DNA from 3 places in the Faecalibacterium butyricigenerans genome. Region 3 is predicted to be linked to each of the others. Evidence: predicted binding sites of a transcription regulator. Region 3 holds the regulator's gene; each other region holds the start of a gene.

Region 1 (4,820 bases), on a different contig from region 3:
AGGTCTCGAAGGGTACGTCCCGCAGCACCTCGCCGCCGCAGACAGCGGCCACGGCGCGGCACTCGGCGGGGATGGCGGCGTACTCATCGGTCAGGTCGGCGTGGTCTGCGCCGGAGTCGAGGATGCAGAGGGCAAGGCCCGCCTTAGAGAAGTCTACGGCCACCGGCTCGACGACCGGCTTGGCGGGGCTGGCGAAGTCGATGGTGATGATGTTGCCCACGCTGGAGGCCATCTGGTCCATCAGGCCGCAGGGCTTGCCGAAGTAGACATTCTCGGCCCACTGGCCGATCTGGGCGATGACGATGGGGGAGACCTTCTCGGCCATGAAGCAGTCGTTCAGAATGACGCCGATGAGGACCTCGAAGGCGGCAGAAGAGGAGACGCCGCTGCCCTTGGGCACGTTGGAGGAGATGTAGACATCCAGACCGGTGAGCGCTGCGCCCCGCTGGGCGAAGGCGGCGCACTCGCCGCGCAGCAGGGAGGCGGTGGTGTTCTCCTCCTCCTTGCGGGCCTCGAGGTCGTCGAGGTCGATGATGCACAGGTCGTAGCCCTCGCTCTGGACCCGGAGCTGGCCCTTGTCGTTGGGGGCGGCGGCAGCGATCATGTCGATGTTCACGCTGCCGGCCAGCACACGGCCATGCTGGTGGTCGGTGTGGTTGCCGCCGATCTCGGTGCGGCCGGGGGCGCTGTAAAGACCGGCCTCGGCGTGGGGGCCGAAGGTCTTTTCCAGACCGTCCAGCACGGCGGCGTAGCGGGCGGCCTCGGAGGCCGTCTCGGCGGGTGCGCAGCAATACAGGGAGGCGAGGCGCGCGGCGTGGGTGCCGCCGGACAGCTCCTGCTTCCATACGGGAATGGACTTCATCATGGAATCTTCCTCCTGACAGACAGATACGTTTTACTTCCGGGTGGTGCGGGAACCACCCGCTTCTATCCCTATAGTAAAGGATTTGCCCCCAAAAAACCATGTCTTATTGTTGCATCTGAATGAAAAGTTGCAAAAAAGCCCTGCTGGGGCTGCCCGACGGGGGAGCGGAGCGAAGCTCCGGGATAAAATGCAACTGAGACAAAAGTTTTTTCGAAACCGAAAAAGCATTGTGTAACTGCACAAAAACCTCTGCCCGCTGCGCCCCGACGGAGGCGGAGGGATGATATGGAGAAAAAATAAAGGCCGCGTTCCGTCGGCAGGGCGGAACGCGGCACTTCGTTGAAAGGATATTAAGGGAAGAGAGTATGATGTCGGGCGGAGAGCAAGGGAGCAAAGCCCTCCGGCCGGAAACGCATTACTGCATCAGGCTGCACACGGCCTCGGCATAGGCGGCGGGGTCATCCACGGGCAGGCCCTCGATGAGCTGTGCCTGTGCGTAGAGCAGGGCGCTGTACTTCTTGAGCTTGTCGGTATCGCCGGCCTCCTGTGCGGCTTTCAGCACAGCGAAGACGGGGTGGTTGACGTTCAACTCCAGAACTTTGTCGCTCTTGACGCCCTCGCTGCCGGGCTGCTTGGAGAGGACTTTTTCCATCTCGATGGACAGCGGGCCGTCGGCAGACAGGCAGACGGGGTGATCCTTCAGGCGGGTAGAGACCTTGACCTCCTTGACCTTGCCGTCCAGAGCGTCCTTCATGGCGTCGAAGAGGGCCTTGTTGGCGGTGTTGGCCTCCTCGGCGGCCTTCTTCTCGTCCTCGGTCTCGAGGCCGAGGTCGCCGCTGTTGACATTCTTGAACTCCACGGTGCCGTCCTTGCCCTCGGCATCCTTGCGGGGATAGGTGCGCATGATCTGCAGGCAGAACTCGTCCACATCCTCGGTCAGCAGCAGGACATCATAGCCCTTGTCCATGACCAGTTCGGCGGCGGGCAGCTTGGCCAGACGGTCGGTGGAGTCGCCGGCGGCGAAGTAGATGTACTTCTGCTCGGCGGGCATCTTCTCGACGTACTCCTGCAGTGTGACCATCTTCTGCTCCTTGGCAGACCAGAACAGCAGCAGGTCGCGCAGAAGCTCGGCGTGCATCCCGTAGTCGGAGTAAGCGCCGAACTTCAGCTGACGGCCAAACTCCTTCCAGAAGCTCTCGTATTTTTCGCGGTCGTTGGCCAGCATGGCGTGCAGCTCGTTCTTGATCTTCTTTTCCAGCGCGTTGTGGATGAGCTTGAGCTGGCTGTCCTTCTGCAGCATCTCGCGGCTGATGTTCAGGCTCAGGTCCTGACTGTCCACGATGCCCTTGACGAAGCTGAAGTAGTCGGGCAGCAGGTCGCCGCACTTCTCCATGATGAGGACGCCGGAGGCGTAGAGGGCCAGACCCTTCTCGTAGTCCTTGGTGTAGAAGTCGTAGGGGCGGTGGCTGGGCACGAAGAGCAGGGCGTTGTAGTTCGCGGTGCCCTCGGTGCGGCTGACGATGACCCGGGCGGGGTCGGCGTAGTCGTTGAACTTATCCTTATAGAAGCTGGCGTACTCCTCGTCGGTGACTTCACTCTTCTGCTTCTTCCAGATGGGTACCATGCTGTTCAGGGTCTCCAGCTCGGTGTAAGTCTCCCACTCGGGCTTGTAGTCCTCGGGCTTGGGGTCGGGTTCGGGCTTCTGACGGCTCTTCTCCCGCTCCATCTGGATGGGGTAGCGGACATAGTCGCTGTACTTCTTGACGATGGCCACGATGCCATACTCGTCGAGGAAGTTGTCGTAGTGGTCGGTCTCGGTGTCGGGCTTGATGTGGAGGATGATGTCGGTGCCCGCCGTCTCCTTCTGGGCAGGCTCCAGCTCATAGCCGTCCGCACCGCTGGACTCCCACTGCCATGTCTCGTCGGAGCCGTAGGCCTTGGAGATGACCGTCACCTTGTCGGCCACCATGAAGGCGGAGTAGAAGCCGACGCCGAACTGGCCGATGATGTCGATGTTCTCGTCCTTGTTGTCCTTCTTGAAGTCGAGGGAGCCGGAGTGGGCGATGGTGCCGAGGTTCTGCTCCAGCTCCTCCTTCGTCATGCCGATGCCGTTATCGGAGATGGTAAGGGTGCGGCTGTCCTTGTCGCGGGTGAGCAGGATGCGGAAATCGCCTTTGTTCATGCCGACGGAGGGGTCGGTCAGGCTCTTATAATACAGCTTGTCGATGGCGTCCGAAGCGTTGGAGATCAGCTCCCGCAGGAAGATCTCCTTGTTGGTGTAGATGGAGTTGATCATCATGTCCATCAGCTTTTTGCTTTCGGCCTGAAATTCTTTTTTCGCCATAATACAAAACCTCTTTTTATCAGATTCAATGCCAGCACCCGGAGCAGCTGACTGCTCGCGGGGACTTAGCACTCATAACTTTCGAGTGCTAATATACACCGGCGGGAGATAAAAATCAAGGGCTTTCATAAAAAGTTCAAAAAACTTTCCCGGCGGGGCGGCGTTTGGCTTTACTTTGCCCTGCCGAAGCCGTATAATGGGCCGGAGTGATCTGTATAAAAAAGGAGGAAAACGGAACGATGCAGCAGATACAGCTGGAACTTGAGGGCGGCGGGACGCTGACCGTCTGCCTGCGGGCGTCGCTGGACGCCATGCCCACGGTGAAGCAGCGGCCTCTGGTGCTGGTGGTGCCCGGCGGAGGATACAGCCACGTCAGCCCCCGGGAGGGCGACCCGGTGGCCCTGCAGTTCGCGGCGGCGGGCTATCACACCGCCGTGCTGACCTACAGCGTGGGGGAAGGGGCGCGGGACTACCGGCCCCTCCGCCAGCTCAGCGAGGCGCTGGGGCTGCTGCGGCAGCACGCGGAGGAATGGCATATCCTGCCGGATAAAATAGCGGTCTGCGGCTTCTCGGCGGGCGGGCATCTGGCCCTGTCCGGCGCAGTGCTGGACATCCCGGGCGAGATGGCCCAGCAGCGGCCCGACGCGGTCATTCTGGGCTACCCGGTCATCACGGCGGGGGAGTATGCCCACCGGGGCAGCTTCGTCCAGCTGGCGGGCAGCGAGGATGCCGCCGCGCAAAGGGCGTTCAGCTTGGAGGATAAGATCACCCCCGACACACCGCCGGTCTTTGTCTGGCATACCATGGAGGACAGGACCGTCCCGGTGGAGAACACGCTGCTGCTGCTCTCGGCCCTGCGGCGGGCGGGCGTGGCCTGCGAGGCGCATCTCTTTGAGCAGGGGGTCCACGGCACCAGCATCAGCACCGCCGAGGTGGACGCCGCCGACCGGCACCGCGCCCGCTGGGTGACGCTCTGCCTCGAGTGGCTGGGGCGGACGTTCGGGTTCGACCTGCGGTGAATTGGACATTCCTACAAAAAATTCATAATTTTATGGTTGACCTGCCCAAGATTTAAGGGTATACTGGTCAGCGGAAACAAACGAGGAAGAAGGAAACGTACATGGAAAAGAAGATCTCGGTCAAAGACCTGCTGATGCAGGCATTCCTGACGGGCTGGGAGCTGTCCGACAAGAGTATCTCGCAGGACGAGTACCTCCAGAGCGCCATTCAGGTCATCGAAGTGCTGCAGGTGGAACCGGAAAATATCTACGCCGAAGAGGGCCTCGGCCTGACCGACGGCGACGAGGTGGACCATCTGGACGACCTGCTCCGCGCCGACGGCCAGTGGCTCTATTATGGTGTGGAGGCGGAGAATTTCTTCCTCATCCAGTGGTATCCGGACGAGGCCTCCGCCAAAGCCAAGCTGGCGCAGCTCGAAGAGCTGGGCGACGGCAAGCAGTACCTCGTGGATCTGAGCCTCCGGCGCTCGAACCCCACCGAGGCTGAGAACTTCGGAAATTCGAACCCGGTGCAGCTTCGCTCGTAAGCCTCTCCCTTTGGGAGAGGTGTCACCGTAGGTGACGGAGAGGGCAAGCTTGTCGCCCAAGAGCC
Region 2 (4,820 bases), on a different contig from region 3:
ACGAATCAATGATGAAGTCCTTGGCGGCGGTGGTGACGTCCAGCTTGAGGTGCTTGCCCTCGTCCATCCGGTGGCGCAGGTCTTCCAGCTGCAGGTCCACGATCTTGCGGGTCTCGTCCTTCGTCAGGCTCTTGTAGTAGACGATCTCGTCCAGACGGTTCAGGAACTCGGGGCGGAACTTCGACTTCAGCAGCAGGTCGATCTGCTTGCGGGCGTCCGCGCTCAGTTCGTTGGAGCCTTCGGCGCGGCGCTGCTCAAGGTCGTTCAGGATGATGTCGCTGCCGAGGTTCGAGGTCAGGATAATGACGGTGTTCTTGAAGTCCACCGTCCGGCCCTGACTGTCGGTGATGCGGCCATCGTCCAGAACCTGCAGCAGGATGTTGAAGACATCGGGGTGAGCTTTTTCCACCTCATCGAACAGCACGACGCTGTAGGGTTTGCGGCGGACGGCCTCGGTCAACTGGCCGCCCTCTTCATAACCGACATATCCCGGAGGCGCGCCGATGAGGCGGCTGACGCTGAACTTCTCCATATACTCGGTCATGTCGATCCGCACCATGTTCCGCTCATCGTCGAACAGGGCCTGTGCCAGAGCTTTTGCCAGCTCGGTCTTGCCGACGCCGGTGGGGCCGAGGAAGAGGAAGCTGCCGATGGGGCGGTTGGGGTTGGCGATGCCGGCGCGGCTGCGCAGGATGGCCTCGCTCACCTTGGTGACGGCCTCATCTTGGCCGATGACCCTCTTATGGAGCACATCGTCCAGATGCAGCAGCTTCTCGCGCTCGCCCTCCACCAGCTTCTCCACGGGGATGCCGGTCCAGCGGGCCACGATGCGGGCGATCTCTTCGTCGGTCACGCGGTCGCGCAGCAGGCTGTCTTCCTTCTTGGCGGCGGCGACCTTCTCCTCTTCTTCCAGCTCTTTTTGCAGCTGGGGCAGCTTGCCGTATTTCAGCTCGGCGGCCTTGTTCAGGTCGTATTCGCGCTGGGCCTTCTCGATGGCGGCATTGGTCTGCTCGATCTGCTCGCGCAGAGACTGCACCTTGCCGATGGCATTCTTCTCGTTCTCCCACTTTGCCTTCATGCTGCGGAACTTATCCTGCAGCTCGGCCAGCTCTTTTTCGAGGTCCTTCAGACGGCTCTGGCTCAGAGCGTCGGTCTCCTTTTTCAGGCTGACCTGCTCGATCTGCAGCTGGGTGATGCGGTGGGCGAGGTCGTCCATCTCGCTGGGCATACTGTCCATCTCGGTCTTTATCATGGCGCAGGCCTCATCCACAAGGTCGATGGCCTTATCGGGGAGGAAGCGGTCGGTGATATAGCGGTCGGAGAGGGTCGCGGCGGCGATGAGGGCGTTGTCGCTGATCTTTACGCCGTGGAAGACCTCATACCGCTCTTTCAGGCCGCGCAGGATGGAGATGGTGTCCTCGACGGTGGGCTCGTCCACCTGTACCGGCTGGAAGCGGCGCTCGAGGGCAGGGTCTTTCTCAATATACTGGCGGTACTCATCCAGCGTGGTGGCGCCGATGCAGTGCAGCTCGCCGCGGGCCAGCATGGGCTTCAGCAGGTTGCCGGCGTCCATCGCACCGTCGGTCTTGCCTGCGCCGACGATGGTGTGCAGCTCATCGATGAAGAGGATGATCTTGCCCTCGCTCTTCTTTACCTCGTTCAGGACGCTCTTCAGGCGCTCCTCGAACTCGCCGCGGTACTTTGCACCGGCCACCAGAGCGCCCATGTCCAAGCTGAACACGATGCGGTCCTTCAGGTTCTCGGGCACATCGCCCCGGACGATACGCTGGGCCAGACCCTCGGCGATGGCCGTCTTGCCGACGCCCGGCTCACCGATGAGGCAGGGATTGTTCTTGGTCTTACGGGACAGGATGCGGATGACGTTCCGGATCTCCTGATCGCGACCGATGACGGGGTCCAGCTTCTGCTTGCGGGCCAGATCGACCAGATCCTGACCGTACTTCTGGAGGGCATTGTAGGTGTCCTCGGGGTTATCGTTGGTCACGCGCTGGTTGCCGCGGACGGCAGTGAGCTGCTGTAAGAACTTATCCTTCGTGATGCCGAAGGCACGGAACAGCTCAGAGGTGTTCTGGGTCTGCTCGTCCAGCAAAGCGAGGAAGACGTGCTCGACGCTTACATAGTCGTCCTTCATGGCCTTGGCTTCGCGGGCGGCAGCGCTCAGCACCTTATCGGTGGCCTGCGAGATATAGACCTTGTCGGGGTCGCGGCCAGAGCCGGACACCCGGGGCATCGCAGAGAGCTTTTCGGCCACAGCGGCGGAGAAGCTGCCTGCGTCTACGTTCAATTTCTGGAGCAGCTGAGGGATCAGGCCCTGCTCCTGCGTGGCCAGAGCGTGGAGCAGATGCTCCGGCTCCAGTGCATTGTGCTGATACTCCACAGCCAGCTGCTGTGCGGCCTGCAGAGCCTCAAGGGTCTTCTGGGTATATTGATTGGTATTCATAAAGTCAAGCCTCCATTCATACCGGAAGTTGAGATTCAGGCGGTGGGTCGGAATGCTGCTTTAGCACTCTTGCTCATCGACTGCTAAAAATATACTCCAAACAATCCACAATGTCAATAGGGAAATCCAAGCGGCGGCATGGATTCACAAAAAGTTTGCAAACTTGTAAAAAATCACACCATATCGTTTCGGCAGCGCAGACAAAAAGCCCCTGCCGGGCGGAAGACCACGGCAGGGGCGGAAGGAATGAGAAGCTTATTCAGCAAACAGCGGGGTGGACAGATAGCGGTCGCCGGTGTCGGGCAGAAGGACGACGATGTTCTTACCGGCGTTCTCGGGGCGCTTTGCCAGCTGGATGGCAGCCCAGACGGCAGCGCCGGAGGAGATGCCCACCAGCACGCCCTCCTTGTGGCCGATGAGACGGCCCACAGCAAAGGCGTCCTCGTTTTCCACGGCGATGATCTCGTCGTAGACCTTGGTGTCCAGCACGTCGGGCACAAAGCCGGCGCCGATGCCCTGAATCTTGTGGGCACCGGCGGTGCCCTTGCTCAGGACGGGGGAGGAGGCAGGCTCGACGGCCACGACCTTGACGCCGGGGTTCTTGCTCTTGAGGTACTGGCCCACGCCGGTCACAGTGCCGCCGGTGCCGACGCCGGCCACGAAGATGTCCACCTTGCCGTCCGTGTCGTCCCAGATCTCAGGGCCGGTGGTGGCGATGTGGGCCTTGGGGTTGGCCGGGTTGACGAACTGGCCGGGGATGAAGGAGTTGGGGATCTCTTTCGCCAGCTCATCGGCCTTGGCGATGGCACCCTTCATGCCCTTTGCACCCTCGCTGAGCACCAGCTCTGCGCCGTAGGCCTTCATCAGCTGGCGGCGCTCGACGCTCATGGTCTCGGGCATCACGATGATGATGCGGTAGCCCTTGGCGGCGGCCACAGCGGCCAGACCGATGCCGGTGTTGCCGGAGGTCGGCTCGATGATGACGGAGCCGGGCTTCAGCTTGCCGGAGGCCTCGGCGTCATCGATCATGGCTTTGGCGATGCGGTCCTTGACGGAACCGGCGGGGTTGAAATATTCCAGCTTTGCCAGCAGCTTGGCGGAAAGGTTTTCGTCCTTCTCAATGTGGGTCAGTTCCAGCAGCGGGGTGTGGCCGATCAGCTGGTCTGCGGAAGTATAGATCTTGCTCATAATAGTAAACCTCCCTATTGCGGGCGATGCGCCCGGCTGCACCGGCCTGACCGGTGTCATCTTGATGTCCCCTTTATTCCCGTTAAACCAAGGTGGTTTGTGGGTTTGGCTGTATTATAGCCTCCTTTGGGGCACTTGTCAATGGAAAATCGAAAATTTCCGATTGAAAAGTTATAAACCCTGTTGTATAATAGGTTAAAACTTATTCAGAACAGATCCCGCAGCCCGCCCGGCGGCGCTGCAAGACCAAAACAGGAAAGAAGAGAAAGGAATGTCTATGATCGTTTCCACCAAGGGGCGCTATGCGCTGCGTGTGATGATAGATCTGGCCGAGCATCGGACGGAGAAATATGTCCCCCTGAAGGAGGTCGCCGCCCGGCAGGAGATCTCCGAAAAATACCTCGAAAACATCCTCAAGGTGCTGGTGCAGAACGGCTTCCTCGAGGGCCTGCGGGGTAAGGGCGGCGGCTACCGCCTGACCCGTGACCCAGACCAGTATACCGTCGGCGAGGTGCTGACCCTTACCGAGGGGAGCCTCGCACCGGTGAGCTGCCTTGTACAGGGTGCGCCCACCTGCCAGCGGATCGGCAGCTGCCGCACCTATCAGATGTGGAAGGGGCTGGACGACCTCATCGAGGACTACTTCAGCCACATCACCATCGCCGACCTTGCCTCGCCGGAGGAGGCGGGCAACGACTACGTCATCTGAATCTGGGCAAAAAAAACTCCCCGCCGTCGGCAGGGAGTTTTTTTTCGTGTGATCAGATGCGATTTTTTCAGGACACGACCGCGCCGCTGGTCAGCGTGTCGGTGACGGCGTCCATCAGGGCTACCATCGTGCAGTAGTTCGAGCCGTAGGTGTCCTTATAATCGGAGTAGGCGTCCAGCTGCTCCTGCGTGGGGGTGATGTCCAGCGACTCAGCCACGGCCTGATAGAGCAAAGCTTCCTTGGAGTAGTTTTCCAGACTGCTCTCGAGGTGGGCCAGCATATCGTCGGTGCTCTCGTAGCCCAGCAGATTCTGGACGAGGCCGTCGAGGTCATAGCCGTAGTAGCCCGCCAGCGTGCTGTAATAGTTGAGGCACTGGTTGACCTGATAATCCATCACCTGCTGGGGGATGGACTTGAAGGTGGAGTTGGCCATCAGGTCGTCCATGACGGCGGTGTTCAGGT
Region 3 (4,820 bases):
GAAGCAGTGATGGTGATGTTCTGCTCCTTGCCGGTGCCCAAATCCTTTGCGCTGACCTTCACGATGCCGTTTGCATCAATATCGAAGGTGACTTCGATCTGAGGCACGCCGCGGGGAGCCGGAGCGATGCCGTCCAGATGGAAGACGCCGAGGCTCTTGTTGTCCCGTGCGAACTCACGCTCGCCCTGCAGGACGTTGATCTCAACCGAGGGCTGGTTGTCCGCAGCAGTCGAGAAGACCTGACTCTTGTGGGTGGGGATGGTGGTGTTGCGCTCGATGATCTTGGTGCAGACGCCGCCCAGAGTCTCGATGCCGAGGCTCAGAGGAGTGACATCCAGCAGCAGCAGACCCTTGACGTCGCCCTGCAGGACGCCGCCCTGAATGGCAGCACCGACAGCCACGCACTCATCGGGGTTGATGCCCTTGAACGGCTCGCAGTTCAGCTCTTTCTTGACTGCATCGTAGACGGCGGGGATACGGGTGGAGCCGCCGACCATCAGGACCTTCTTCAGATCCGATGCGCGCAGGCCTGCATCCTGCAGAGCCTTGCGGACAGGGGTCATGGTGCGATCGACCAGATCCGCAGTCAGCTCATTGAACTTTGCGCGGGTCAGGGTCATGTCGAGGTGCTTGGGGCCGGTAGCGTCGGCGGTGATGAAGGGCAGGTTGATCTGGGTGCTCATTGCGCTGGACAGCTCGATCTTTGCCTTCTCGGCAGCCTCCTTCAGGCGCTGTGCGGCCATCTTATCCTTGCGCAGGTCGATGCCGTTCTCGGTCTGGAAGGCGTCTGCCATCCAGTCGATGATGCGCTGGTCGAAGTCGTCGCCGCCCAGATGGGTATCGCCGTTGGTGGCCAGAACTTCGGTAACGCCGTCGCCCATCTCGATGATGGAGACATCGAAGGTGCCGCCGCCCAGATCGTAGACCATGATCTTCTGGTCATCTTCCTTATCGATGCCGTAGGCCAGAGAAGCGGCGGTCGGCTCGTTGATGATACGCTTGACGTTCAGGCCGGCGATGGTGCCTGCGTCCTTGGTGGCCTGACGCTGGCTGTCGTTAAAGTAGGCAGGAACGGTGATGACAGCCTCGGTGACAGGCTCGCCCAGATAAGCCTCGGCGTCAGCCTTCAGCTTCTGCAGGATCATCGCGCTGATCTGCTGGGGGGTGTACTCCTTGCCGTTCAGGGTCACCTTGTGGTCGGTGCCCATCTGACGCTTGATGGAGGACACGGTGTTCTCGGGGTTGGTGATGGCCTGACGCTTTGCGACCTGACCGACCAGACGGTCGCCGGTCTTGGTGAAGCCAACAACAGACGGGGTGGTGCGTGCGCCCTCAGAGTTTGCGATGACGACAGGCTCGCCGCCCTCCATGACAGCCACGCAGCTATTCGTAGTACCAAGGTCAATACCAATGATTTTGCTCATAAATGAAGTCTCCTCTCAAAAGAACTTGTTTATCTCATGCTCGATGTGTGAAGCGGATGTCTTATCTTCAAAACCCTTGCGGGTCTCTGCGATGTCACTCGGCCACCACGACGGTCGCGTGGCGGACGATCTTGTCGCCCAGCTTGTAGCCCTTCTGGTACACCGTGATGACGGTGCCGCTCTCCTGCCCGTCCGGGGCGGGGATCTGCTGGACGGCGTTCATGATGTTGGGGTCGAAGGGCTTGCCCAGCGCCTCGATCTCCTCCACATGGAGGGCATCCAGCGCCTTGGCAGCCTTATCCAGCGTCATGATGACGCCCTTCTTGTAATTCTCGTCGGTGGTGGGAGCGTTGGCCGCCATCTCCAGCGTGTCAAGGATGGGGATGATCTGATTCACGGCAAAGGACACACCATCGTTGAACTTCTGGTCAGCCTCGCGGGTGGAGCGCTTGCGGTAGTTCTCGTACTCCGCTGCCATCCGCAGCAGCTGGTCTTTCGCCTGTGCGGCATTCTTCTCGGCCGCGTCGAGCTTCGCCTTCACGGCGTCCATCTCGCGGGCCTTCTTGTTGAACCAGCCATCTTTCTTCTTGGCGTCTGCCGGTTCTGCCTCGGCCTCCTGCTCGGGGGCTGCGGCGGTCTCGGGCGCTTCCTGAGGTGCGGCTTCGGTCTCCTTCGCTTCCTGCTCGGGAGCTTCTGCCGTCTTCTTCGTCTCTTCGCTCATTCCAGATCCTCCTTATATATCACAGTCCGCCGGGGTGCGGCCATCTGCGGGGTGTCTTTTCGTTTGCCGCTCATACCCTCGCCAAGCTCATCGGCGAAGAGGTGGAGCAGCGGCATCAGCTTCTGGAAGGGCATCCGGGTCGGCCCGATGAGGGCCACCGTGCCCCACAGCCCGCCGCCCACAAGGTAGCGGTCGCTGACGATGCACAGGCCGGGGATCTGAGGCTCCAGATCCTCGCCCAGCAGCACGCTCTCACTGCGCTCTGCCGGGGGTGCGATGATGTGGGCGGCCTGCTCCTCGTCGTTCAGCAAGGTGAGGATGTCGCCCACCCTGCCCTCCAGCTGAGGCCAGTCCAGCAGGTGCTGCTCACCGCCCAAGAATACATGGGGCTGTGCGGAGTCCTGCAAAATCGCGGCTGCGGCGCTGATGACCGGCACAAGCTCCGGGTCGATCTGGCTGCACAGCTCGGCGAGCAGCCGGCTCGAAAGATCCACCGGCGCAACGAAGGTCAGGTTGCGGTTGAGCAGCGCGGCCAGCGCAGCGGCATTCTCCCGGGAAAGCCCGGTGCGGACCCGCGCCACACGGGTGCGGACGTAGCCTGCCGTCGTGACGGCCAGCACAGCCGCCGCGCTGCGGCCCACCTGAACGACTTCGTAGTGGGCGACGCAGAGGTCTTCGGCGCAGGGGGTGCTGACCGCGGCGGTGCAGCCGCTGATGGCGGCCAGCGCCTTGGCGGCACCCTGTGCCAGCTTTTCCGGCTCATGGTCAAGGCTGGCGAAGACGGCCTCCACCCGGGCGCGGGTCACGCGGTCCAGCGGCTGGTCGTCGGTCAGCAGATTATCGAGATAATAACGGTAGCCCTTGGCACTGGGGACACGGCCCGCGCTGGTGTGGGGCTGCTCCAGCAGACCCAGCTTGGTCAGCGCCGCCATTTCGTTGCGCAGCGTGGCGCTGGACACGGCCATATCAAAATAGTTTGCCAGCACACTGCTGCCCACAGGCTCGCCCTCGAGGCCATACAGCGCCACGATCGCCTGCAAGACTCGCTGCTTGCGTGCATCCATCGTCATAGCGCCTGCCTCCTTCTTGGCTTTTGTTTCTTTAGCACTCCATCTTCCTGAGTGCTAAGACCATTATAGCCAAAATTTTTTCCCTGTCAATAGCTTCTCGAAAAAGTTTATAAAGATTCATAATTCTGTCATAAAACCAGCGGGAGGCCCCCTTTCCGGTATAAAGAGAGCTTCCCGCTTGACAACGCCCGGCAGGGCGGCTATACTTATTTATAGAAAAGGCGCTGTCTGCAACATGGCCAGCTCCTTACCCGTATGTCAAAAAAGATTGACTGACAGAGTGTGGGAACTTAGGCGGTCAATCTTTTTTGTTATGTTCTCTGTCCTCATGAGAAATCTTCCAAGTGATCTCGAAAGTCACGTGGACGGCATCGACGAGCAGCACCAGCAAGCTGATGATGACCGCCAGCAGCGCAAAGGTTTCTGTCAGAGACATGACACATCCCTCCCTTCACCAACAGACGGCTCCGGGAAAGGTTTTTGCTAACAAAAAAGGTCCATTCCCGGACGCCTGTTTCGCTCCAAAGAGTAAAACAAATCGTCAGGGTAAGGAAGCTTGACCACCTGCATTTGCAGACAGCGCCTCGCTGCCAGAGGCAGCATCCAAAGGATACCATAAAAAGCGCGTGAACACAAGGTTTCACGCGCTTTTTATGCTTTTATAGCCTCATTCCTCCATCTGCTTTGCCAGAAATGCTGCCGCCACGGCCACGGCCTTCTGCTGGGCGGGGTCAGGCTGCTGGGCGCGGTCCTCGGCCAGCAGCCCGACGACCCCGGTGACATCCCCCGCCGCGATGATGGGCCACGCACAGAGCAGAGGCCGCAGCGAACCCTCACAGGGCAGCAGGACGTGCTCCGGGTCGCCCTCGCTGAGGTAGGGCTTGCGGGACTCCATCACCCGTTCCAGCGGCTGGCTGACACTGCGGTCGGCAAGGTCGCGCCGGCCTGCCCCTGCGGCGGCGAGGATGCGGTCGCGGTCGGCCACGAAGGCCGTAAGGGCAAAGCTTCGGCTCAGCACCTCCACATACTGCACCGCCACCCCGTGCAGCTCCCCCACCGGGGAATACTTCTTGAAGATGACCTCGCCCTCGCCGGTGGTGAAGATCTCGAGGGGGTCGCCGCGGCGGATGCGCTGGGTGCGGCGGATCTCCTTCGGGATGACCACCCGGCCCAGCTCATCGATGCGGCGGACGATTCCGGTTGCTTTCATCTGGTGTACCTTCCTTCCCATTCTTTGCTTTCGGATGCGGTACAGTTATTATGTGGAAACGAGAGGGAAATATACACCTACCCGCCCTCTGTTTGCCAAACCGGAGCAGCTATGATACAATGAACTCATCTCAGAAGCTGGTTTGCTTCTGAACACGGCTTCTTGGAAAGGATGGACAGAGGATGCAGCATATCCTTGTTTTAGGCGGCGGCGCAGCGGGTCTGGCCGCTGCGCTGGCGGCAGCGCAGACCGCCAAGGGCAGCGCCCACATCACCGTACTGGACAGAAACGCAAAGGTGGGCAAAAAGCTTCTGGCCACCGGCAACGGGCGCTGCAACCTCGACAACCGGGACATCTCGCCCGAGCGGTATTTCACCAGCAGCCCCAAGGCCCTG

Evidence for each region. Region 3 encodes HrcA, which represses chaperone genes, less so after heat shock. Its sites were predicted from a motif close to TGTTAGCACTCNNNNNNNNNGAGTGCTAACA; they were not measured.
Region 1: a site for HrcA is predicted at 3,273-3,303, ahead of htpG (molecular chaperone HtpG). Genes of this name have one in related genera too.
Region 2: a site for HrcA is predicted at 2,520-2,550, ahead of clpB (ATP-dependent chaperone ClpB). Genes of this name have one in related genera too.

The regions. Positions count from the first base shown of each region.
Region 1 is NZ_JAJEQL010000002.1:131,093-135,912, reverse strand. It holds gene LKD23_RS01630 (galactokinase) at 1-865, opposite strand, end outside; gene htpG (molecular chaperone HtpG) at 1,281-3,209, opposite strand; gene LKD23_RS01620 (alpha/beta hydrolase) at 3,449-4,228, shown strand; gene LKD23_RS01615 (hypothetical protein) at 4,330-4,755, shown strand.
Region 2 is NZ_JAJEQL010000030.1:5,294-10,113, forward strand. It holds gene clpB (ATP-dependent chaperone ClpB) at 1-2,461, opposite strand, end outside; gene cysK (cysteine synthase A) at 2,717-3,649, opposite strand; gene LKD23_RS10280 (RrF2 family transcriptional regulator) at 3,927-4,358, shown strand; gene LKD23_RS10285 (trigger factor) at 4,426-4,820, opposite strand, start outside.
Region 3 is NZ_JAJEQL010000023.1:22,934-27,753, reverse strand. It holds gene dnaK (molecular chaperone DnaK) at 1-1,424, opposite strand, end outside; gene LKD23_RS09175 (nucleotide exchange factor GrpE) at 1,519-2,145, opposite strand; gene hrcA (heat-inducible transcriptional repressor HrcA) at 2,142-3,215, opposite strand; gene LKD23_RS09165 (hypothetical protein) at 3,514-3,651, opposite strand; gene LKD23_RS09160 (stage V sporulation T C-terminal domain-containing protein) at 3,883-4,425, opposite strand; gene LKD23_RS09155 (aminoacetone oxidase family FAD-binding enzyme) at 4,608-4,820, shown strand, end outside.